DNA from 3 places in the Fictibacillus sp. 5RED26 genome. Region 1 is predicted to be linked to each of the others. Evidence: predicted binding sites of a transcription regulator. Region 1 holds the regulator's gene; each other region holds the start of a gene.
What was found. Region 1 encodes LexA, which represses DNA repair genes until DNA is damaged. Its sites were predicted from a motif close to CGAACATATGTTCG; they were not measured.
Positions count from the first base shown of each region.

Region 1 (7,928 bases):
ATTTTTATTATAAATTAACTGGAGTTACAATGAAAGGAGGAAGGAAGTGTTATGAAATGGAGTGGCTTTTGTTTATTATTGGTGGAGCAGCAATCGGTGTTATCTCCGGTTTTTTTGGGATTGGCGGGGGTATTATACTGACTCCTGTACTTTTAGTACTTGGTTACGAACCTAGCGGAGCCATTATACTCTCTTTAATGTTGACATTGGGCTCAACAGTTACTGGCACACTATCTCACATAAAAATGAAAAATGTAAACGTTCGTTTGGCGTGTATACTCGGATTATTCGGGGTAATAGGGGCTGTTTCAACTGTGCCATTCGTACATTGGCTCGAAAAAATAAATGGAGCATCAACGGTTATTTCAACTGTATATGTTCTGATCTTGAGCTGGTTCGCACTTCAATTTTTAACCAATAGACAATCTGTTAGAAAAGAGAGGGGAAAGTCTTGGATTCCTTTAATTGGTTTGTTTACAGGAATCATATCATCACTTATGGGGGTTAGTGGTGGTTTCGTGATGACACCATTACTTACAAAGAAAGTTGATATTGAACTCAATAAAGCAATCGGTACAAGTGTTGCGGCAGCTTCGATTATTGTGATCTCTGGAATCGGATCTTATGTGTATGGAGGAGCAGAAATGGATTATCGCCACGGTTTGCTACTGATCGTCGGAGCACTTATTGGTACTCCATTTGGTATCTTCAATTTGAAGAAGTTTTCTGAAGATAGGGTGAAAGAAATGCTTGCTGTCTTTTATATTGTAGTCGCATTGAGTGTGGTTTTTAAAATGTTATCTTTAACGATATTATCTCTTGGACTGTTACTCACAGCGGTAGGACTATTCTTTATCGTACTATTTTATAACAAAGTTTCTCGATTATTAAGAGCTTAATGAGATTGGCTTCTGACATTTGGGAGAGAGGAACACCTTGGCAATATACCCCATCAGGGTATATTGCGGTCACATGTATAGGAGGAATAGAGAGTGAAACAGTTAACGGCTAAAGAACTTGAGAAAAAATTAAAAGAAGGGCAATCTCTTCATATGATTGATGTTCGTGAAACATCTGAAGTGAAAGAAGGAAAAATACCAACAACCATGAATATCCCACTAGGTTTGTTAGAGTTTCGTATACATGAATTGGACAAATCTAAAGAGTACGTATTAGTTTGTCGTTCTGGAGGTAGAAGCAGTCGGGCATATAAGCTTCTTCAAAGCTACGGTTTTAATGTGATCAATATGGTAGGTGGTATGGAAGCATGGGAAGGGAACACCGAATAACTTTATACTACTTAGAAACAAAACCCCTGACAGCATAAGAAGTCAGGGGTTTTAAAATCATTTGATCTCGATAGCGGAAGCAATATTGTTCCAGTCAGATGCCATGTTTGCAGTCTTACCATACCAATCAGAGTGCTTAAATAAGACTCCTTTTCCATAGCCTTGTGATGAAGTATGCTGCCAGAGCGTGGTCGAGTAGCTTGATGAAGGTGATGCAGTGCTTAGTGATGAGATTCTATCATTCCAGCTTGAAGGGAGGTTCTTAAAACCGTCTCTCCAATAAATGTAGGCGCCACCTTTGTTCTTGTTCTCATAAAAGTCTGTACAACAAGCACCTGTACCCATCGTATCGATTTTCTTTTGTTGTTTAAGCTTGTCCTTTTCGACATAGGCATTTAATTCTTTCATGTTTGTGAATCCATATGCCAACCAATCGCCGCTCTTATTCTGTTTTGGAAGTACCATAGTCACTTTGATGTGATCATCTAGTAGCTTAAAAGCATTAGATTCGACAGCTTTACCGTCCACATTCACGTAGTCAAATGACTTAATCGTATACTCTTTTTCTGCATATGTCTTAGGTGAAAATACTACTGCGGCAAGAGCAAAACAAATCATATAAAGATATAGTTTTTTGCGCATTATTCTCACTCCCATTATTCGTAATTTTTTATTCTGAAATAATAACACTTGTCCTCCCTTCGATCACCTCCTATCAATTCATACGATTGTTATTAAAATGATTAAAGTTAAACGAAGAGAAAAGGAGTTTTGGTTAACCTCGTTACATTGCCAATTTAAACTATTTAGGTATAATATGTAAATGGATAAAAAGACTTAATATTCAGTCAATTAATTGAACTAATCCTTCATTAGTCGAGCACCGGAGTGCCTATGAATGATCTTTTAAAAGTATTATTAATCTATGAATTAGTAAAGTAATAGGACGAAAAAAAGAAGTATCTAGTCAATTAGATACTTCTTCTAAGGAAAATTCAGTTAATGAATACTTCGGTATACGCCGATTACTTTACCTAAAATCGTACAGCTCTGTAAGATGATCGGTTCCATCGATGAATTTTCAGGTTGCAAGCGGATATGGTTTCTTTCTTTGAAGAATCTTTTTACAGTCGCTTCATCTTCATCGGTCATAGCTACGATGATATCTCCATTATTTGCTGTAGGCTGCTGTTTTACAACAACTAAGTCCCTATTGAAAATTCCTGCTTCAATCATACTATCACCAACAACAGATAACATGAATACGTTCTCGTCCCCAACAACGTGCTCAGGTAGAGGGAAGTATTCTTCTACGTTCTCAACTGCACTGATTGGAAGACCTGCCGTAACTTTACCGATCACAGGGATTGAAACAGAACGAACAGAAGGGATGTTGTCTTCTAGACCTAATACTTCAATTGCTCTTGGCTTTGTTGGATCTCGCCTTATAAGCCCCTTTTTTTCAAGTCTTGCTAAATGTCCGTGAACGGTAGAGCTTGATGCAAGGCCAACTGCCTCTCCAATTTCACGAACTGAAGGCGGATACCCTTTTTGTGATACTTCCTCTTTTATGAAAGCCAATATATCCAATTGTCGTCTGGATAATTTAGTCATTTTTTAGCACCTCACCGAATTTTTTATCTATAAAAAGTATATCATGGAGAATTAAGAGATACAAACATAAGTTCGAAAAAATAGTTGACACCGAACAAACGTTCCAGTTATTATGAATGTAAGAGATGCGAACAAACGTTTGTTGAAAGGGGATATCACAATGAAACAAGGGACAATGCATGTTATTGTATTTTTAGGGTTGTTAGGTGGTATATTTTTTACGTTATCAAATCTTGCCTCACAAGAAGCTCAATATATCGAAGTAACCATACAGGAGGGGGACTCACTGTGGAGTCTTTCTGAAGAGTATAATGCCAAGCACCATTATTCCAATTGGGAATTTATAAAATGGGTCGAAAAGAAGAACAGTGTAAATGCGGCAGCTGTTTTTCCAGGTCAGAAAGTAATCATACCAGTCAATAAATAAAAAAGCGGGTTTAAAACAATGAAAGCAATCATTTACTCCAGAGTTAGTACAGATAAAGATGAACAAATAACTTCATTAGAAAGACAAGAAGCGGAACTAAAGAAGTTAGCACTACAATTTAAATTTGAAGTTGTGAATTGTTACCGTGAAAAAGCAAGTGGTTTCTCTTTAGATCGAGAAGAGTTGCTAAATATATTAGATCTTGCAAGGGATGGAGAGTTTCAGTGCCTTCTTGTACAAGATGATACTCGTTTAGGCAGAGGAAAAGCTAAGATGGCATTACTTCATCAGTTGATCAAATACAACATTAAAGTTTATACGCTCTCTAATAACGGAGAATACACATTAACAGAAGCGGACGAAATGGTGCTTGATATTGTGTCTACTGTAGAAGAATACCAACGAAAGCTTCATAATATGAAGATCAAGCGTGGAATGAGAAAAGCTGTTAAAGAAGGGTATAAACCTCAAAAGAATTTAAAAAATCAAACTGGTGGTGGCAGAGACAAAAAGGAAGTGCCAATCTCTGAAATCGTACGATTAAAGAACATGAAGCTTACATTTCATGACATTGCTTTAACGCTTAGAGGGCTGGGCTTTGATGTGTCTAAAGCAACCGTACATAGAAGATATAAAGAACATGTGGAAAATACAGATAACTAGAAATTCCTTTCATTCTGCTGTAGGATAGAGTGAAGAATGCTTTAAAAAGGAGTTTTTACTATGTTATCTAAAGATAAGATGCAACGTATAAATGAACTGTCTAGAAAATCTAAACAATCAGATTTAACATCAGCAGAAAAAGCTGAACAAAAAAAACTACGAGAAGAATATTTACAAGTTTTCCGTAAATCCTTCGTTCAAGATTTGCATGGTATGACCTTTGTTGATCCGAACGGGGATGATGTAACACCTGAAAAATTAAAACGAAGTAAAGATAATAAAAATAACCTCAAACATTAATAAGAAATGCCTATTTACTCACTGTAAATAGGCATTTTTTTCTGTTGCAATCTATACACATTAGTATATACTGTTATATAACAACTTTGAAAGGGGAGAATATTTTGACTTTTTCAATTACAAGTGCAGCTGCGAACCTTTATAAGGATATTGCTTTAGAAGCGTCAGAGGCTTTAAGACTTTTCGTAAAATATGCAGGAAGTGGTGACTCGGGAGGTTTTTCCCTTGGTGTGACCGCTGATGTGCCTGAAGAGAACGATTACATTCAAGAGATTGAAGGTCTTCGATTTTTTGTTCGAAACGAAGATAAATGGTTCGTTGAGAATATGAAACTTGATTATGATGAAAATACGGATCATTTTTCATGTCACTTACCAGGTCTCGCATAATAAAATTTAACCGCCTGTTCTAATACAACGAAAAAGTTGTAGGATAACAGGCGGTTTTTGTATGTTTTCATGAGTAGATGGTAAAATAACTATAGTTAAAAATGTGTTTGTCTTGTCTAATTGCATTTGAACGTTTATTATGAAAGTCAAAACTGTTTAGTACATATGAAGGGATGATTTTTTTGTCACGAACTATTGATGAATTAGCAATTAATACAATAAGAACACTTTCTATCGACAGCATAGAAAAAGCGAACTCAGGGCATCCAGGTATGCCGATGGGTGCTGCGCCTATGGCATATAGCTTATGGTCTAAATTCATGAACCATAATCCTGCAAATCCTGAATGGTTCAATCGTGACCGTTTTGTACTATCAGCAGGACATGGATCGATGTTGTTATATAGCTTGCTACATTTGAGTGGATATGGTTTAACAATTGATGATCTGAAGAATTTCAGACAATGGGGAAGTAAGACTCCAGGTCACCCAGAATTCGGTCATACGGTTGGTGTTGAAGCAACAACTGGCCCGCTTGGTCAAGGGATTGCGATGGCTGTAGGTATGGCTATGGCTGAGCGTCACTTAGCTGCAAAATATAACCGTGATGGACATGAAGTGATCGATCACTTTACTTATTCTATCTGTGGTGATGGAGACCTTATGGAGGGTGTTTCTGCTGAAGCAGCTTCACTTGCAGGTCATCTTGCGCTTGGTAGAATGATCGTACTTTACGATTCAAATGATATTTCTTTGGATGGGGACCTTCATCACTCATTCTCTGAAAGTGTAAAACAAAGATTTGAAGCTTATGGCTGGCAAGTCCTTTATGTGGAAGATGGAACAGATCTTGATGAGATCGAAAAAGCACTATCAGAAGCGCGTGAAGAACTTAACAAGCCAACTCTTATTGAAGTGAAGACTGTGATCGGACATGGTTCACCAAATAAATCAGGAAAATCTGCTTCTCATGGAGCGCCGCTAGGTAAAGATGAGATCTTACTAACAAAAGAAGCGTACAAATGGACGTTTGAGCAAGATTTCCATGTTCCTGAAGAAGTACAATCACACTTTGAACAACTGAAGAGTGAAGGACAAACAAAAGAAGAAGAGTGGAACAAGCAATTCGATGCTTATGCAGAAGCTTATCCAGAATTAGCTAACGAGCTTCAAGAAGCAATCAAAGGAAATCTTCCTGAGAATTGGGACAAAGACCTTCCTGACTACGACAAAGCTATAGCTACTCGTTCATCTTCAGGTAAGGCGATCAATGCTTTAGCTAAGAGTGTGCCATCACTATTTGGTGGATCTGCTGACTTAGCAGGATCAAATAAAACACTTATTGAAGGCGAAAATAATTTCAGTCGCAACGACTACAGCGGACGTAACATCTGGTTTGGTGTTCGTGAGTTCGCTATGGGAGCAGCACTGAACGGAATGGCTCTGCATGGCGGACTGAATGTGTTCGGTGGAACATTCTTTGTGTTCTCTGATTATGTAAGACCTGCTATTCGATTATCTGCTCTAATGGGGCTTCCTGTAACGTATGTATTAACGCATGACAGTGTAATGGTAGGAGAAGATGGTCCAACTCATGAACCAGTTGAGCAACTTGCTTCTCTTCGTGCGATGCCAAATCTTAACGTGATTCGTCCGGCTGATGGATATGAGTCAAACGCAGCTTGGAAGTTAGCGCTTGAGAGCAAGAACCAGCCGACTGCATTGGTATTAAGCCGTCATGACCTACCGATCTTAAAGAACACAAAAGAGAATGCTTATGAAGGTGTTAAGCGAGGAGCTTATGTTGTTTCGCCAGCTGAAGCTGATGCAGATGTATTGCTTCTTTCTGCAGGATCTGAAGTTAGTATTGCAGTTGCTGCACAAGAACTACTTCAAAAAGAAGGAATTTCAGCTTCAGTCGTTTCTATGCCATCTTGGGAAAGTTTTGATAAGCAAGATAACGACTATAAAGAATCTGTACTTCCAAAGAATATTACGAAGCGTTTAGCGATTGAAATGGGAGCTTCACTCGGTTGGCATAAATATGTTGGCCTTGAAGGAGATACGCTAACAATCGATACGTTTGGTGCATCTGCTCCTGGAGAAGTCATTCAAAAAGAATTCGGATTTACTCCAGAGAACATCGTAAAACGTGTTAAAGACATGTTAAATAAATAAAAAATTCGCATGAATAAGGAGGTTTCCGAGAGGAAACCTCCTTTTCTTACTGATTCGACAAAAGTAGTTAGAATCTGCACACCTTTTTAGACAAGCTTCTTTACGTATATTGTATATACTTTTAGAAAATGATTGGAGAGGAGCTTGTTCATGAGAGAATTTTATATCTATCTAATCACAAAAGAAGTTGCTCATTCCTATTATGGCAAGGAAAATAAGCTGTTTCAGTTGTTTTTCGAAGAACAGCGCTCAAATGGCTTATCTAAAACCATCCTACAAAAGCAGATCAGTTACATAACCTCTCTATTATCTGTTTCTCAACTAGAAAAACACTTTTGGAACCATTTAAGTGGTGCACAGGAATGGCGTTCAGAAGGAGAAACATATTCTTTATCTTGCAAAGATAGCATCGTGAGAATAGAACTCACTGATCAATATATCCACCTTTACAGTATCGGAAACTTTGAAGCAGAAACGATTATATTTGAGGCGCTTCGCCAATATGAACCTTACTTTCTTGCGATGGACTATGGTGAAAGAAAATTTGGATGGCTTTCACCGTTTAAATTGAACATGGTCTATGCCACTTAATTCTCTTTCAATCTTGTATGTGTAGGTAAACTTGTAGTAAACTAGTTCTAGACAACATGAAGGAGGAAGTTTTAACAATGGGTACTGGTATGATAATCCTTGTGTGTGCACTCTCACTGATTGCAGGTGTTGCGATCGGATTTTTTATTGCCCGCAAGTATATGATGAGTTATTTACAAAAAAATCCACCGATTAATGAAAATATGTTGCGTGTGATGATGATGCAGATGGGGCAAAAGCCTTCACAGAAGAAAATTAATCAAATGATGCAGGCTATGAACAAGCAGATGAAGTAAGAAAACCCTTTAATATCAAGGGTTTAGAGACTTCTAATGAGACTGAAACAAGTCATTCCTATAGGAATGACTTAATCTTTCTCAATCAAAACGAGTGATTACAGCTTAATCATTCAAAAACGAATGATAAACCACTTTTTTCTATTGAATTCTTAACCAATTCATAGAGGAAGGTGGTTTTT
Region 1 covers NZ_JACZDU010000001.1:1,211,508-1,219,435, forward strand. The annotation lists gene IHV10_RS06325 (sulfite exporter TauE/SafE family protein) at 57-899, shown strand; gene IHV10_RS06330 (rhodanese-like domain-containing protein) at 993-1,289, shown strand; partial or broken gene IHV10_RS06335 (hypothetical protein) at 1,347-1,856, opposite strand; gene lexA (transcriptional repressor LexA) at 2,289-2,903, opposite strand; gene yneA (cell division suppressor protein YneA) at 3,064-3,330, shown strand; gene IHV10_RS06350 (YneB family resolvase-like protein) at 3,349-3,993, shown strand; gene IHV10_RS06355 (DUF896 domain-containing protein) at 4,054-4,293, shown strand; gene IHV10_RS06360 (HesB/YadR/YfhF family protein) at 4,398-4,682, shown strand; gene tkt (transketolase) at 4,856-6,859, shown strand; gene sirA (sporulation inhibitor of replication protein SirA) at 7,010-7,450, shown strand; gene IHV10_RS06375 (YneF family protein) at 7,528-7,746, shown strand.

Region 2 (7,928 bases), on a different contig from region 1:
TGAGCTTGTACAAAAAATTCGTAAGCCATATAGCACTTGTATACAGCATATATACCGAACAGTGCAACGATCCCCATGAGTTCCCTTTTTCTTTTCGCAACCTTTTTATAGAAGATATACCCTATCATTCCAATAAAGATCAGATATAAAATATAGATAATTAAGGAGAATTTTTGTACGCTCATCTCATTAACGGCTTCCCTAAATTGATCTAGCTCTCTTTGATTATTTTTATCCTCTTTAAGCTCACTCTGTTTTTTGCCGTCACCTATACTCCAAGTCAATGTTTCACCATCTGCTTTTATGTTGTAGTGAAAGTCCCCTGCCTTTTTCTCAGCAACTATCTGTGGTGAAGCAAAAACACAAGTTTGGGACAGATTTAAAAGAAAAACAATCATGACAAAAAGCTTAAATGAAATTCGCAATCAAACTCCCTCCCATTTGTAGTCCGCTTCCCTTTATTATCTCCGTGACCTCTATACCTCACATTAGTCGGCCTATTATAGTTTAAAGAATTACCCTTCTTTATTCTAAAGCACTACATACTTTTCCATCATTTTGCACATCGGGACTATAGACCTTGTTTCGTCCACTCTACTAATGGGAAATATATCAGCAATCATCTCGTACAGGAGGCTTCAGATTATGAAACAAATCTGCTCTCAAAAAGTAATCGTTACCGCTAAATATACAGTGAGTAAAGCCATTGAGATTATGCATTCTGCTAAGAGACTTAACAGCCAGCTATTTTTAAGTAAAGATGGTATTACCATTCATGCTACAGGATTATCACAGCTCGTAGCATTCTTTTTAACGTTAAAAGAAGGAGATTCTTTTCTTTATATCGTTGAAGGTGCTGATGCTGAGTCAGCGATGAGTCTGATCTTACCTCCAGAGCAACCTTCTTAATTTCTACAACCCTACCTTTGCCTTCATCTTCTTCTTAAATATCATGGGTAGACCGACAAGGACAAATAAAAGAGTAGTGCCGATCCAAACAACTTTTTTGCTTCCAGACGTCATGGAGGTACCTAAGTACGTGTAAGCAATTGTTCCAGGAATGATTCCTATTGCTGTAGCGATCGCATAGTCTCTAAACTTTACCTTTGTTAAAGAAGTTAAATAACTAACGAGATCGAAATTCAATACCGGAAGCAACCTTAACAATAGAACAAATCGAATGCCTTCTCTTTCAATCTTGTTGCGTACTTTTTCGTAGTTTTCGTTTTTCCATTGTTTATTTTTCTTAAAACGGCCAAGGCGGTTGATCGCGAAATACGTTAGGAGTCCTCCTCCTAGCGATCCGAGATATGTATACAGACATCCCCAATAAAAACCAAACGACAAACCGCTTGTTATGGCAAATATGGAAGATGGAAATAACACAAAAGGCCTCACTGTATAAAGGACAACAAAGATAAAAGGTGCGATCCATCCCCACTGTACGATCCAATTTCTAAATTCTTCAGGACTAAATCCCTTATAATTCTTTTGCAGCCAGAGAAATAAAATGATTAAGCCAGCAACCAATAACGTAAGATATAGCCACTTTTTTGTAGGTTTCATGTTTCCTCCATGTGAAAGTTTCATTTAGTAAGCATTTTTCCTTCTTATGCACATATCCATACATAGTGTGATTGGCAAAGGAGGTCATCTATTATGATTGTAAAAGCTACTCGGCCTATTTATGCAGAGCGTGCTGCTAAACTTGTTGAACTAACAGGCAGTTTTACAGAATCTATCTATTTGCAAAAAGGAGACCGAACAGCTGACGGAAAAAGCTTTCTCGGTATCATCGCGTTGTCTATCTATCCAGAGGATTTTGTTGAAATTATTTGCGATCCACCTAATACTGAGCTAAAAGAAAAGATACTTTCATCCGGACTTTTTGCAAGCTGTAAATCTTAATCTAATTGCTCTTATTATTATCTTATTACACCGAACTCCTCTTTGGCTATTTCTTCCTGACTTATAAACTGTAAATGGCCAACTGAGTGAGTTAGAGACAACTAAAACACTTATTTTGTGGTGACGTGATCTTCGCACCTCAATAGGATGCATGCTTTTTCGCGTACACATGATTAGGATGATTATGTAATCAAATAAAGGCTTCGCATGAAATTCAACCCCATGCGAAGCCTTATTTTTCCTGTTTAAGAAAACTCGTGAAGAAAATGGCTTTTTATAATTCGTTCAACGTTGCATTTAGAGAGTTAATTCTTGTTTGAAGTGGTATTTTCGCTTCATTTAGCATCTTTTTGTAAATTTCCAATATCTTAGTACTGTACGTTGTGCCCGGTATGGCCCATTTGCCGTTCAGCTGCGCCCAAGTCACAGCACTGCCTCTTTGGACATATTGAAACCTAGGATCAACAAGAGGATATTGTGAAGGTAGAGGCTTTGTAGACGTATAAGCAAACAAGTGCTGGATGTGTGCTAGAACGCCTTCTTGAGGCGTCTTAAACACAGCCGGTTCGTTCTTACCTGTCGCACCGATTCCTGCATAGTTATTCTGAGAAGCCTTGACGTTACCTTCAAACCGGAAGTACCCTGTTTCTTGAATAGCCTGAGCGAATGCTACATCCCCTCTGATTCCGTACACTTGTCCGATCTGAACATAAAGAGCAGCTACAGATGGCGCGTTCGGATTGACTTTCTTTACAAACCGATCCATCTCTTCTGCAGATAACATCGATGAGCCTTGTATCGTTAGGCCCTTCGGAGGCTCTGGATTTGGTTTTGGTGGTTCCTCGACTAGGGGCGGCTCATTTGTATTTTTCTCTATCACATAAGCATCTGCTACACCCTCTGAACGAATCTTTTTAGCGAAATTTTCTGCATATTCTCTTTTCTGAAAAGCTCCAGCTTGAACTCTGTAATAGGTTTTGCTTCCGCTTTTTATTTCATCAATAAAGGCAGTTATGTTTTGTTTAGCCAGGCGTGAAACCCGAGCAACAGCATTCTCTTTTTGTTCGAACGCACCTGCGATCACATTGAAGATTTGTGTTTGTGTGATCTGTATCTGTTTTTTTGGAAGAGAAAGACCTTGTGCGATTCCTTTTGCAACTGCTATAGACACGTCATTTTGAAAATCTTCTCTTTGTAAAAGAGCTAAATTTTTCTCATTATCCATGAAAAGTACTTCTAATAAGACAGCAGACTTTTTCGTTTCACGAAGCACGTGAAAATCAGCCTGTTTTTGCCCTCTGTCTCGCACACCGTACTTACTCATTACAGCCGCGACTGATTCATGCAAAACACCTTGTATCCTTTTCGTTTCAACACCTGCACGCAGATGCACATAGCTTTCGAAGCCTTCTCCTCCACCAATGTTTTGGTGGATGGACACAAACAGCTCTGCATTCTTGCTGTTTGCTACATTCGTTCTTTCTTCTAATGATACAGTTGTATCACCCGTTCGAGTCATGATGACCGTCACTTCATAGTTGTTTTGAAGATTAGCTTGTATCTTTTTGGCGATTGCCAGATTATATACTTTCTCAAAATGCTCTTTGTTTACCGCTCCTGGATCATTACCTCCATGGCCCGGGTCAATGATTATGACTTTCAAATTGTCACCTTCTTATTTGTCCGTTAGAAGCGCTTTTTAACAATGAAAATGGCGCTTACTTCTATTAAAAAGGATTTGGCGGTATACTAAAAGAGCCATATGACTATTTTTATAAAATTGGATATTTGACTAAGGTGGGTAACAGAATGGAAGCTGCTTTATTTGGAAGTGTTTTATCTGCATTAGCAACCGGTTTTGGTGCACTACCTGTTCTTTTCTGGTCTCAGGTAACACACCGGTTCCGCGACATACTGCTTGCTCTTACCGCAGGTATCATGGTCGCTGCTTCAACCTTCAGCTTGATTCCTCAAGCTCTTGAACTATCAAACTTAACGGTACTTACGATCGGTATTACACTCGGTACTTTAACACTCTTACTTTTAGAAAGGTTCGTCCCGCACGTTGATCTTGACCATTCGAAGATTTTTAAGGGCATCGATGCTAAAGCGTTTCTTGTTATTGCTGCGATCACGTTGCACAACCTGCCTGAAGGTCTTTCTGTTGGGGTCAGTTATGCTAGTGAGAATACAGGCCTTGGCGGTTTGATCGCATTTGCGATCGGACTTCAAAACGCACCAGAGGGTCTGTTAGTAGCCCTTTTTCTCATTCATCAAAATATGAATCGATTTAAGGCTTTCCTCATTGCCACATTAACGGGTGCTGTTGAAATTGTTACGGCTTTGCTTGGGTATGTGCTCACTTCTTATGTAGAGAACCTTGTCCCTTATGGCCTTTCCTTTGCAGCCGGTGCCATGCTTTTTATCGTCTACAAAGAACTCATTCCTGAAAGCCATGGTGATGGTCACGCTCGATCCGCTACATTATCATTTATTGCCGGGCTCTTGATCATGATTTACTTAACGCAAATCTTTGGATAATAAACAGCAAAAACTTTCTTCAGCGTTAGTTTTTGCTGTTTTTTTTGCGTCTATATTTCTTATGTGTCTATGCGTATTCAACATCCATAATGTCAGTCACTTTTAAGATATGCATCCTTTTCTCTTCATTCAGCACCCTTAACTCTTTTTTATATTCGTCTATATAATGCACATGGCCTAAAAGCATGAGCGCCCTGCCTTTTTCAAAATACGTAAACTTTAGCGCTTGGTTCTCTTCCATCGCAACACAGATTGTCTCATTGAATTCTTCGTACTTTTGTTCATCTAATTCTGGCTTTCTTCCATAGTCTAGACCGTCCTGATGCTCTCTTAACATTTTCACGTGCTCCGGCAGCATCATCGCTGTCCACTTTATATTTCCTCTGTCACGAATCACCGTTCTTCCGCCCCCTTATGCCTTATGTCCACCTAAAAGTCGGCTTCTGTATAACGCTGTTCCTCCTTTTGTGTAAGAAACAGCCCGCAGAAGAGAGTTGGAGCCGTATTTTTGCCGAATATCATCCATAACATAGCCGATCTTTCTTTTTTTTGGATGGTCTAGAGAAAACAAAGTAAGCTGTGTTTCTGTATCTTCACAGACGTTAGAAAGAGCGATTGAAATCTTACGCACCGTCTCTCCCCGATAAAAGGTTTGCAGAAGCTCTAGACACACTTCATACAGCTCCATCGTAATGTTAGATGGCTGATCGATCGATTTAGAACGATGAAAGCCACCGCCACCCTCATCTTTGCTATATCCTAATCCAAAGCTGATCGTCCGCCCTGCTTTTCTTGCTCTTCTCGCACGTCTTGCCACTTCTTCACACATTTCCAAAATGACATGTTTGATCTCCGTTATATCCGTATAATCCCGAAGTAAAATCTGGCTTTTTCCGTAGCTGACCTGGCCTTGCATGATGGGCGCACCGATTTCAGACAGATCGATGCCCCATGCATGATGATAGAGTTGATTCCCCATGATCCCGAATTTTTTCTCTAAAAGTTCGAGCGGATAATGCGCGAGGTCACCGACTGTTACAATCCCCATCCTGTTTAAAGTCCGCTCTACTCTTGATCCGATTCCCCACATCTGGCTTAATGGGGATAGAGGCCATAGCTTCTGTTCTACATCTTCATACCCCCACTGCGCCACTCCTTTTTTCTTCGCTTCAAGATCGAGACAAAGCTTTGACATGAGCATGTTCGGGCCAATTCCGATCGCACACGGCAATCCAAATTCTCGCCAGATATCACGTCGAATTCTCTCAGCAAGTTCTTGTGCGCTTCCCCACAACCTTTCTGTTCCGTCAGCTTGAAGAAAACTTTCATCCACGCTATATGTGTGGATTGACTCTGGTGGAACATATCGGTGCAGCATCTTCGTGATCTCCATCGATCTTTCTAGGAAATAAGCCATCTGCGCATTTACAACGATAATGTTTTTATTCTTTGGAATCTCAAACAGCCGGTTGCCTGTGCGAATACCAAAATCAGCCTTTAGTCTCGGTGATGCTGCAAGCACAACACTTCCCTGTCTCTCCGTATCCCCTACTACTGCCAAATGACATGTCAGCGGATTTAACCCTAAGCGAACAGCAGCACAGCTTGCATAAAAACTTTTCATATCCATACATAAGATGGTGCGCTTAGGCATTTCATCATAGTTCATTCGACATACCCCTTTCATCAATTAGCGAACATCTGTTCTTTATATGTATACCCATTTTAACCGAATGTATGTTCTTATAACAATGGTAATTTTTTCAGCAAATTTTGCAGATTGACGTTTTCGAGCCAAAAGTCTAGGATTTATAAGGAAAGTCAGGTGAAGAAATGAACCGCAGATTGATAAGAAAAATGATCAAACGATCGTTGAAGGATTATTTATGGGAAGAAGAAAATTGTACATTAACAGATGAAGAATGGAGAAATCTCGAAGAAGAAGTATTGCGCCAGATAAATGAGGAAGGTCAAAATGAGGCAATTTACAGCATCATTCAGGACGTTGTGTATGCCTATTTTACAAATAAATAAGCAGGTTCCGTCTTTTAGTGAGGAAACCTGCTTATTTTTGATGCTGGTGTGAGAAGTTTGGACTGTAATCGATGAGGTTTTAAGTGGCAATCCATGAGTTTCGGGCTGTAATCCACGAGTTTCGAACTCCAATCCACGAGTTTTGGACTTCAATCCACGAGTTTTGAGCCCCAATCCACGAGTTTTGAGCCCCAATCCACGAGTTTTGAGCCCCAATCCACGAGTTTCAAACTTCAATCCACGAGTTTCAGGCCCCAATCCACGAGTTTCGAGCTCCAATCCATAAGTTCCATCATCAGCTCCAAAAGTCTTATAACTCTCCATTTTGTTTACATAATAAAATTATTGTAACTTACTTTTGTCGAAACGATTTTCCACCTAGTGTTTCAATCAATTTTGGCATGACTTGATACATCGTACTTCCAACGTTCATCCACCATGGCAGGTTGATCTCACGAACGGGACGCTCCATCGCTTTAACAATTTTGTCTGAGACATGCGAAGGCTGGAGCATCAGTTTTTGAACGTTTTTAACGTAATTGCCAGACTGATCAGCAAGTGTAAAGAAGTTGGTCGCGATTGGTCCTGGGTTGATGGTGGTCACGTCTACCCCTTTGTGTGCGACTTCCAAACGCAACCCGTTTGAGAATCCTAACACAGCATGTTTCGTTGCTGCGTACACGCTGGATTTTGGCGTTGAGATCTTACCGGCCTGAGAAGCAATATTCACGATATGACCACTTCCTCTTTGAAGCATATGAGGCAGAACAGCTCTCGTACAAGCCATCAGCCCAAGAACGTTCGTTGAAAACATTCCTTCGATATTTTTCCATGGCGAATCCACAAACTCTTCAAAAATGCCGTAACCCGCGTTATTCACTAAAATATGTATGTTTTGATGTTCACTAAGGATCGTTGAAAAAACTTCCTCAACGCTGTCTGTGTTCGAAACATCTAAAATATAATAAGGCGCTGTTACATTCGTAGCTTTTAAGATCGCTTCCTGTACCACTTTTAGCTGATCTTCTCTTCTTGCAGTAAGGATGGGCGTTGCTCCTTTTTTAGCCACATCCATAGCAAGGTGAGCGCCGAGTCCTCCTGATGCTCCTGTTATCAAGACCACTTTATTTTGTAATGTACTCATCTTCTAACTCCTGTTCTGCGATAATGTGATATCTTGTTCTCTTCCTCTACTCGCACTCTTCCTTCTGATTGAAGCAGATCGAGGTGTCCTACAACTTCAGATACTACTAATCCGAGTTGCTTTTCATATAATTTTGGAAATAGACGTCGACACAGTTCAAAAACGGTTAACGGCTCATCGCTCAACAGATGTTCAAGCGCTTTTGCACGCTCGGTATGATCGTGTAAGCGTTTTGTGATCAACTGTGCTGCATTCGTAAAAGGCTCGCCGTGTCCAGGGTATACTGTTTTTAAGTTCAGCG
Region 2 covers NZ_JACZDU010000003.1:297,390-305,317, forward strand. The annotation lists gene IHV10_RS14310 (hypothetical protein) at 1-425, opposite strand, end outside; gene IHV10_RS14315 (hypothetical protein) at 646-909, shown strand; gene IHV10_RS14320 (TVP38/TMEM64 family protein) at 913-1,566, opposite strand; gene IHV10_RS14325 (HPr family phosphocarrier protein) at 1,660-1,908, shown strand; gene IHV10_RS14330 (N-acetylmuramoyl-L-alanine amidase) at 2,183-3,571, opposite strand; gene IHV10_RS14335 (ZIP family metal transporter) at 3,718-4,449, shown strand; gene IHV10_RS14340 (YolD-like family protein) at 4,517-4,846, opposite strand; gene IHV10_RS14345 (DNA polymerase thumb domain-containing protein) at 4,862-6,118, opposite strand; gene IHV10_RS14350 (YqzH family protein) at 6,283-6,483, shown strand; partial or broken gene IHV10_RS23125 (hypothetical protein) at 6,628-6,834, shown strand; gene IHV10_RS14360 (SDR family NAD(P)-dependent oxidoreductase) at 6,836-7,627, opposite strand; gene IHV10_RS14365 (MBL fold metallo-hydrolase) at 7,624-7,928, opposite strand, start outside.
Region 2: IHV10_RS14345 (DNA polymerase thumb domain-containing protein) is a predicted target of LexA. The motif match lies at 6,180-6,193, and genes of this name have one in related genera.

Region 3 (7,928 bases), on a different contig from region 1:
GGACGTCCGAAACGTCGGAGATCTTCTTTATGAGATCGGGACAAACGGCATCGCCAAGCTCATGTTTTCGGATGGGAATGTAGAAGGCATTAGTTTGCATGAGCAAGTGAATATCTTGCAGATTCAAAACTTAAATCTCCCGGATGAAGGCGAAAAAGCTTCGACGCGTGATGAACACATAGCTGTTGCGTTAATGCAGCCGTTGGCGAAGTTCGCCACCCGGTTTGCCCGTGATGATTCCGTGGTCAAGATGACGATCTTTGAAGAAGCCTGGATGCTCATGAACACAGGGGCCGGTGATCGGCTGATCAATGAGCTACTCCGAACAGGTCGGTCCTTGAGGTCCGCGGTTTATATCATTACGCAGTCCACGTATGAATACAACAAGCCTCAAATCAAAGAGAATATCGGTACAAAATTTGCGTTTAAAGCGAAAACCACTGAAGAAGCAGCGAACATCATTGAATTTCTCGGCCTGGAGGACAACAAAGCCAACCGAGATATGCTGAAAAATCTGACCGAGGGTCAGTGTATCGTTGAAGACATGTACGGACGCACAGCCAAGATTCAAACCGATGTTCTGTTTGATGAATGGATCAGCGCCTTCAACACGAAAGAAAATGACCGAGGCAGAGCGGAAACCGAGGAGGCATTCATTTGAAGAAAACACTAGTTATCACCCTTTTAGCGTTGGTTGCACTTTTAACCGGGTGCAATCAGGGTACTTCTTCTGAAGATATTGCAAAAATCGCTTATAAATGGGAAAAAGCTCGATTTGATAAAGATTACAAAAAGCAACAAGAAATGATTTATGAAAAAGGGTCATATGAAGTTGATAAAAAAGCAGAAAAGAAAGACTCAGGATTAAAATACGACAATATGAGTTTTGAAATTTATTTTGACGAAAAAAATGATCAATATTATGTTTTTACAGAATTTAAAAACCCTCAAGGAGAAAACAATGTAGACGATGAGTTGCTCTTTAGAAAAAAAGATAACGCTTGGAAACTAGATCAGGATAAGGAGATCAATCGTGATCAAATAAAAAAAGAACTAGAACGAGAGGCTTGTATTAATTGTAAATAGGAGGGATTGCATGAACTTCCTGAAACGGGTGCTCGGCTTAGGTGTAGCGCTGCTTTTTCTTCTCATGCCAGCGGCTACACTGGCCGAAGATTCTTCCCCGACCGTTCAGAAAAAAGAGGAGACCGTTGGTCGTGTGACTCTGGAAAGCAAAGAATATCCTCTCGATCATTACAAGATGGAAGCGAACATCGGGGACGGATTTAAAGATGCTGCGGATAATGCCTTGCACGCCATTAATCAAGGGATGTGGGGATTCAACAAGACCCTTGCCAGCTTTACTCTTTATTCGACCAATCAACTCATGTCATTTGATTTAATCAGCAGTATTGCAAGCGAAGCCGGAATTATGAGTGAACGGATTTATGAGATTATGTCCGGCACGTTCCTCTCGTTGTTTGTCATCTTTGTGGGTGGAGCTGCTGCGTGGCGATATTTTGTTAATCAGCAGGTTGGCCATGCGGTCAAAGCCATCCTTGGAGCATTGGCCATCACGGTCCTGACTTTTTGGTTTTATTCCGATGCGACAGGGAATATCAAATGGCTCAATGATCGAGGGGCTGAACTTGAAGGCATCGCCAGCTCAGCAAATGTTCTTATCAGTTCGGATGAGTTTGACAGTAATGCGGCTTATAACCCTAAAGAGGGTATCGCCTTGCTTGAAAATCAACTGTATAACCTTATGGTTAAGCGTCCGTATCTGCTTTTAAACTATGGTTCCACGAAAGAAGCTGACATCATCAAGGAAGATCCCAATCGAGTAGATAATTTATTGGCCATTAAACCCTACTCCGATGAAGGCAAAGAACAAAGAAAAGACATTGTTAGTAACGAAGTTGAAAGACTAGACAACAAGCAAATGTCTCCGGAATTCAGTGGAGAGCGGTTTGGCTATCTTATTATCACAATCATTTCCACGATTGCTTTGGCCATTCCGGTTTTGTTATTAGGTGTTTTTAAGTTTTTGCTTCAAGTCTGGTTTTTAGCTTTAGTCATTTTTACGGCCATTCCACTCATTCTTTCTCTCATCCCAGCTTACAGTGAAAGTGCATTGAATCATGGGAAAAAGATTGTGGGTGTACTGCTTATGAAGGCAGGGCTCGTTCTCTTAATTGCAGTAATCACGGGACTGGTTACTCTCCTTTATGAATCGGTTAAAGTCACGAACGGTGTAGAAGGATATGCGTTTGTGGTGTTTCTGATTTGCATTACCATTTGGGGCTTATTCAAATATCGTACGGAAATTTTTGAAGTCGCTTCAGCTGGTATGGTTCAAGGTCAGCAAGTGGTGGAAAGAACAACCACCAATACTCTGAATCGATTGGGGGATGCTGGCGAAAGAGGAATGAAGGGGGCTAAACGGATGGTAGGTAAAGCCCATCAAAACCATAAACAGAAAAAGCGTATGGACGAATTTCAATCTGGTTTAGAGGGAGCTGGCCGGAAAGTTTCCACCAATGCGGCCGGAGCTAGTGGTGAACGGTCAGAGCACCGTAAAGCAGTCGGAGAGAATAAATTAGGAAGTGAAAAAAATTCAGAAAAACAGACTAAAAAAGGGATGAAAAGCGATTTAGCGGCTACAGGAACGGAGACCCCTCGATCAGCTTCACGAAATGCAGGAGCTGCGATCGTGAATTTAAATGATTACAAAAAACAAAAAAGTGAAGGACCCAACAAAAGTGAGGAGAAAGTGCAGGCTGCTCGAACACCTTCCTCCCAACGATCCGTTTCAGAGGCTCGTAATCCTGGCTCAACGAAATCAGAGGGGGGAACAAGTGGGGAACCTAAACCAATCCAGCAACAAAAAAACGGAAGTACGACTCAACAGCCTTCCCCTCACCGTAATCCGGCAGGACGAATGGAAAGTCAAAAAGAGGTGGCGGCATCAAGAGACCCAGACAAACACATCACTCAATGGGAAGCAGAGCAGCAAATCAAAAAAAAGAATGCAAATACTTCTGGTGAGACGGTCAAACGATCAGAAAGCAGGAAGTCCAAGAATGAGCAAACGAACCGACAAAAATGATGTCGGAGAGAAGCCTTCTGGCGCAGTTAACTTTTGTTTTGTGGGTAACCCCTTGTCTTGTTGCGTCAGAATGGCTTTCAGAAAGGAGAGCCTATGCAAGGCGTTTTGAAGAAAGGTGCAAAAGTTGTTAAAACCGTGGCCATTCTGAAAAACCCTCTTACGTGGGTGATTGCAGGGATCCTTCTTCTCCTCCTATCTATTTTCAGCATTGCTTTATTCATCTCCATTAGTTTGGGCGGAGAGAATCAATTTGACTCTGGGCTTTCAGGAGAAGGAGCAGGAGGAACGGCAGAGGTATCGGCTGAAGTCCTTCGATATGAATCCCTCATTCGGAAATATGCAGAGGAAAATGGGATTGGCGAATATGTCGGGCTGATCATGGCTCTGATCCAACAAGAAAGTGGTGGCCGAAATTTAGATGTGATGCAGAGTTCTGAATCAATCGGGTTACCACCCGGTGCTATTACCGATCCTGAATACTCCATTCAGATAGGGGTGAAGTATTTTGCGGATGTGATGAAACAAGCCAAAGGAGATATTCACCTAGCTCTGCAGTCTTATAATTTTGGGAATGGATTTATCGGCTATGCCTTAGAACGGGGAGGGTATTCCAAGGAAGTCGCTATTGATTTTAGTGAGATGATGGCTGTCAAAAACGGATGGTCCCGGTATGGAGATGTTCACTATGTAGAACACGTCCTTCGCTATTATGAGGGCGGAAATGGCGGGAAGGTTGTCGTGGGAGATGGAAGCCAGTCATTTGATGTAGAGGAAGTTCATCACATTATGAAAGAATTTCTTGGCCGCCCTTACGTATGGGGAGGTCGAACGCCAGCAGCCGGCGGATTTGATTGTTCAGGGTTACTCGAATATGCTTTTGCTCAGGTTGGCGTAGATATGTATGGAACAGCGCAATCTCAATACGATAAAACCATTCCTGTTCCTGAAGATAAAATAAAACCGGGAGATTTAGTCTTTTTCTCCACCTATAAACCAGGAGCTTCTCACGTTGGTATGTATGTAGGAGATGGCCAATTCATTAATGCGAACGGCAGCAACGGCACTTCTTATTCGTCCGTTCAAGAGTGGAAAAATATTTATCCTTTCTTAGGGTTTAGAAGGATTCAGTAGTGGAGGTGAAAATCATGGAACCCAGCCAAAAGAAAAATTACATTATGCTTATGGGTGCTTTTATTGCAGCGGTAATCATCATCATGTACGTTTTTAGCTTACGCTCCCAGCTGCAGGAAGTTAGGTCAAATCAGCGTCATTATGAAGAACAAATTAAATCCTTAACCTCTGTTCAACAAACGGAGGCACTATCTAAAAATCGGTCGTTCCTTGAAGCGTTTTTCACTTATGAAACTACGGCTGAACGCTATCAAAAGATTCGTCCCTTAATGACCGATCGTGGATTTAAAGCGACTCATCCTTCTGGAACGAAACCACCGGAATCCAAACAATCCGTCAAATCAACCATGGTCGGGCTGAAGCCGTTTGAATATCAGTCATCGAAAACGGAGGCAGAGTTCTTTAATGAATTCAAGCTTTCGACAGAGTATAATAATGTATCGAATACAGAAACGGTGATTGTCAAAACGTCTCTTATTTATGTGAAAGAGCAAGGCTGGAAGATCGATGATGTAGAATTTGTCGGAGAATTAACCGGACGCCCCACGTCCTAAGGCAGGAAGATATTAGCATGAAAAGTACAGGTGTTGTAAGGAAGGTAGACGAGCTGGGGAGAATTGTTATTCCCATTGAGTTAAGAAGAGTCCTGGAGATTGAAATTAAGGATGCAATAGAGATTTTTGTAGATGATGATAAAATCATTCTCCAAAAATATATGGCCCATAATGCGTGTGCGATTACCGGTGAGATAACCAACGAAAACAGGACGTATGGTCATGGGAAATTTGTGTTGAGTCCAAAAGGCGCGGAAATCTTGCTTCGGGAACTAGAAGAAGCTAAATGACAAAAGAAGTAACCGATCGTTCTTTCATAAAGAGCGATTTTCTTGTGGCCACAAAAATCCTTAAAATAAGGATTATTGAATCTTAATACTCAATGAAGAGGTCCATTGCCCTTCCATCGTGGTTAATGAATTCTAACGTCTACCAGGTTTTCGAGTTTTAAACGGAATGTCTCCTCATGAAAGTCCACTATTCTCAATTCTTTTCGATATGTATCTATATAATGCACTTTACCAATATACAGGTGAAAATCATCACTTTGAAAATACGTAAAACATAACTCCAAGTTTTCACCCATCGCTTCACTGATTGTCTCTTCCATAAGCGAGAGGTGCTGTTCATCCAGTTCAGGTTTCACTTTCTTTGTTTGATCCGAATCAAAGGCTCTTAGTTCCTTCACATGTTCTGGCAGCATCATTGCCGTCCACTTGATGTCCATAGTTAATCCCTCCAGACGTTTTTCGACTTAAATTCATTTTATACGAATATACGTTCGTTTAACAGTGGGGATTTACAAAGTAGCTTTAAAAATAATCTTATTATACATTATTAGTATTTATTGTATTGTTTTACCTTTCGCGATAGGGAAATGTAGTAAAATAAAGACTAATACTACTAGTATGTAGAAACAAAAAATGAGGGATTTCATGATAAAAAAAATAGATATATTAAATTATGGCGTTTTCAAGGATTTTTGTTGGTCCAAGTTCATCGGAAGTGAGCCTAATTGGGAGTTTGGATCTAGAAACATAATATATGGTAGAAATTACGCAGGTAAGACGACTCTTTCTAGAATTGTTAGAAGCCTGCAAATGGGCAAACAACATAAAGATTTTTTGAACGGTAAGTTTATGGTTACATTAGAAGATGGGAAGCAGATATCCGAAGCTGATTTATCACAAGGTCCATATAATTTTAGAGTATACAATTCTGATTTTAGGAAGGACAACCTTAACTTTCTATATGACGATAATGGAGAAATTTTACCATTCACAATTCTAGGAGAAGAAAATATAGAGTTACAGAGAAAAATTCAGAAAGAACGAGAACAACTTGAAAAAATTAAAGAGGAAATTGCCAATCCAGTAAATGGAGTTATTAAAAAGTTTAATGATGCTAGTAAGCATCTTACAGTTTTAAAGAATGACCTCTCCAAGAAACTTAGTAAACAAGCAAGTAAAATTAGAAACGAGCCAAGCCTATTTGTAGTTGGTCAAAAACGTAAATATGACATTAGAGATTTGGAAAGTGAAATACGTTTTGCAGCTTTTCTAGAAACCGAGAAAAAGAAGGAGCTTATTAACTCTATAAAAGAAGAAATCAAAGGGAAAACACTTGTAGTGACGCAATTGAATTTTAACTATGACGATATTTTAAAAAGTGCTAATGTTCTTCTGTCTAAAAATGTGAAGCCGAGTAAATTAATTCAAGAAATTTCACTTAACAATTCTCTGGAAGAATGGGTAAGAAACGGAATTGACCTTCACAAAGAGTCAAGAGAAAGTTGTGCTTTCTGTGGAAACCGAATTGAAAATAGCCGATGGGCTGAATTAGATAGCCATTTTACAAAAGAAGTGGAAGGATATAATCAGTCTTTAGAAAGTTTGTTGCAAAGAATACAAATAAAGATAGACCATATTAAAAACTTCAATTTACCTTTTGAAAAGAATGATTTTTATGCGCATTTTCAAGCAGATTTCAATTGTATAAAACAAGATCTAGAAAGGGTTAAAGTATCTTTTATCTTTGATCTGGAGCTGATATATAATGCAATTGACCAAAAAAGAAAGAACATTTTTAAATTATCTGATGTGCTTCAGATATCCGAAGATATTCCCTTAGAGGAAAAATACTTAGTAGAGAAAATTACAACTTTAGTAAGTGATAACAATACATATACTGACATCTTCACAGAAAAACAAAACGAAGCACGTACTCTGCTTAGATATAATGAGATTTATCAATTCATGAATTTAATTGACTACAATGAAAGTGTTTTGAACATCAATGATGAAACTGAAACTTTAGAAAAAATTGAACGAGAAAAAAAAGAGCTAGACGTTAGGGAAAAGACTTTAGAGAGGGTTATAAAGGAATTAGAGGCATCTTTGAAAGATGAGAAGAACTCAGTGAGACAAGTTAATAAATATCTAAAAACCTTTTTGGGACATCCGGAGTTATACTTAGAAATCGAAGAGTCTTCAGATGAGAAAGTTTCAAAATTCACCATTATAAGAAATGAACAGGAAGCAAAAAACTTGAGTGAGGGCGAACAAAGCCTTATTGCATTCTGTTATTTTCTTGCGACTTTAAAAGACATTTCTGATATTGAGAATTATACAATATTTATTGATGATCCTATATGTAGTTTAGATAGCAATCATATATTTTATATATTTAGTTTATTAGATTCAGAAATAACTAGTAAACCATACAGACAGGTATTTATTTCAACTCATAATTTAGATTTTTTGAAGTATCTTCAAAAAATCACCAAACCAACAAGTAATAAGAAATATGAAAACAAGTATTATCTTATAGAAAAAAATATCGACAATAAGGATAGAGTAACAGGGATAATGACTCTAATGCCAGATTATCTAAAAAAATATTCCACTGAGTTTATATACTTGTTTCATCAAATTTACAGAGTAGCAAACGAAGTAGAGTCCGATGAAAACTATCAAATTTTTTATGGATTTCCGAATAGTGCGCGTAAGTTTATTGAAACGTATATGTTTTTTAAATATCCAGATTTTAATATGAGCAATGACAAAAGAATTCAGGCCTTTTTTGAGAATAAGCTAGAAATTAAGGCTTTTCTTAACAGAATTAATAATGAATTT
Region 3 covers NZ_JACZDU010000008.1:79,875-87,802, forward strand. The annotation lists gene IHV10_RS19910 (ATP-binding protein) at 1-661, shown strand, start outside; gene IHV10_RS19915 (hypothetical protein) at 658-1,086, shown strand; gene IHV10_RS19920 (CD3337/EF1877 family mobilome membrane protein) at 1,097-3,109, shown strand; gene IHV10_RS19925 (bifunctional lytic transglycosylase/C40 family peptidase) at 3,203-4,240, shown strand; gene IHV10_RS19930 (hypothetical protein) at 4,255-4,794, shown strand; gene IHV10_RS19935 (AbrB/MazE/SpoVT family DNA-binding domain-containing protein) at 4,812-5,084, shown strand; gene IHV10_RS19940 (YolD-like family protein) at 5,207-5,521, opposite strand; gene IHV10_RS19945 (AAA family ATPase) at 5,730-7,928, shown strand, end outside.
Region 3: IHV10_RS19940 (YolD-like family protein) is a predicted target of LexA. The motif match lies at 5,565-5,578, and genes of this name have one in related genera.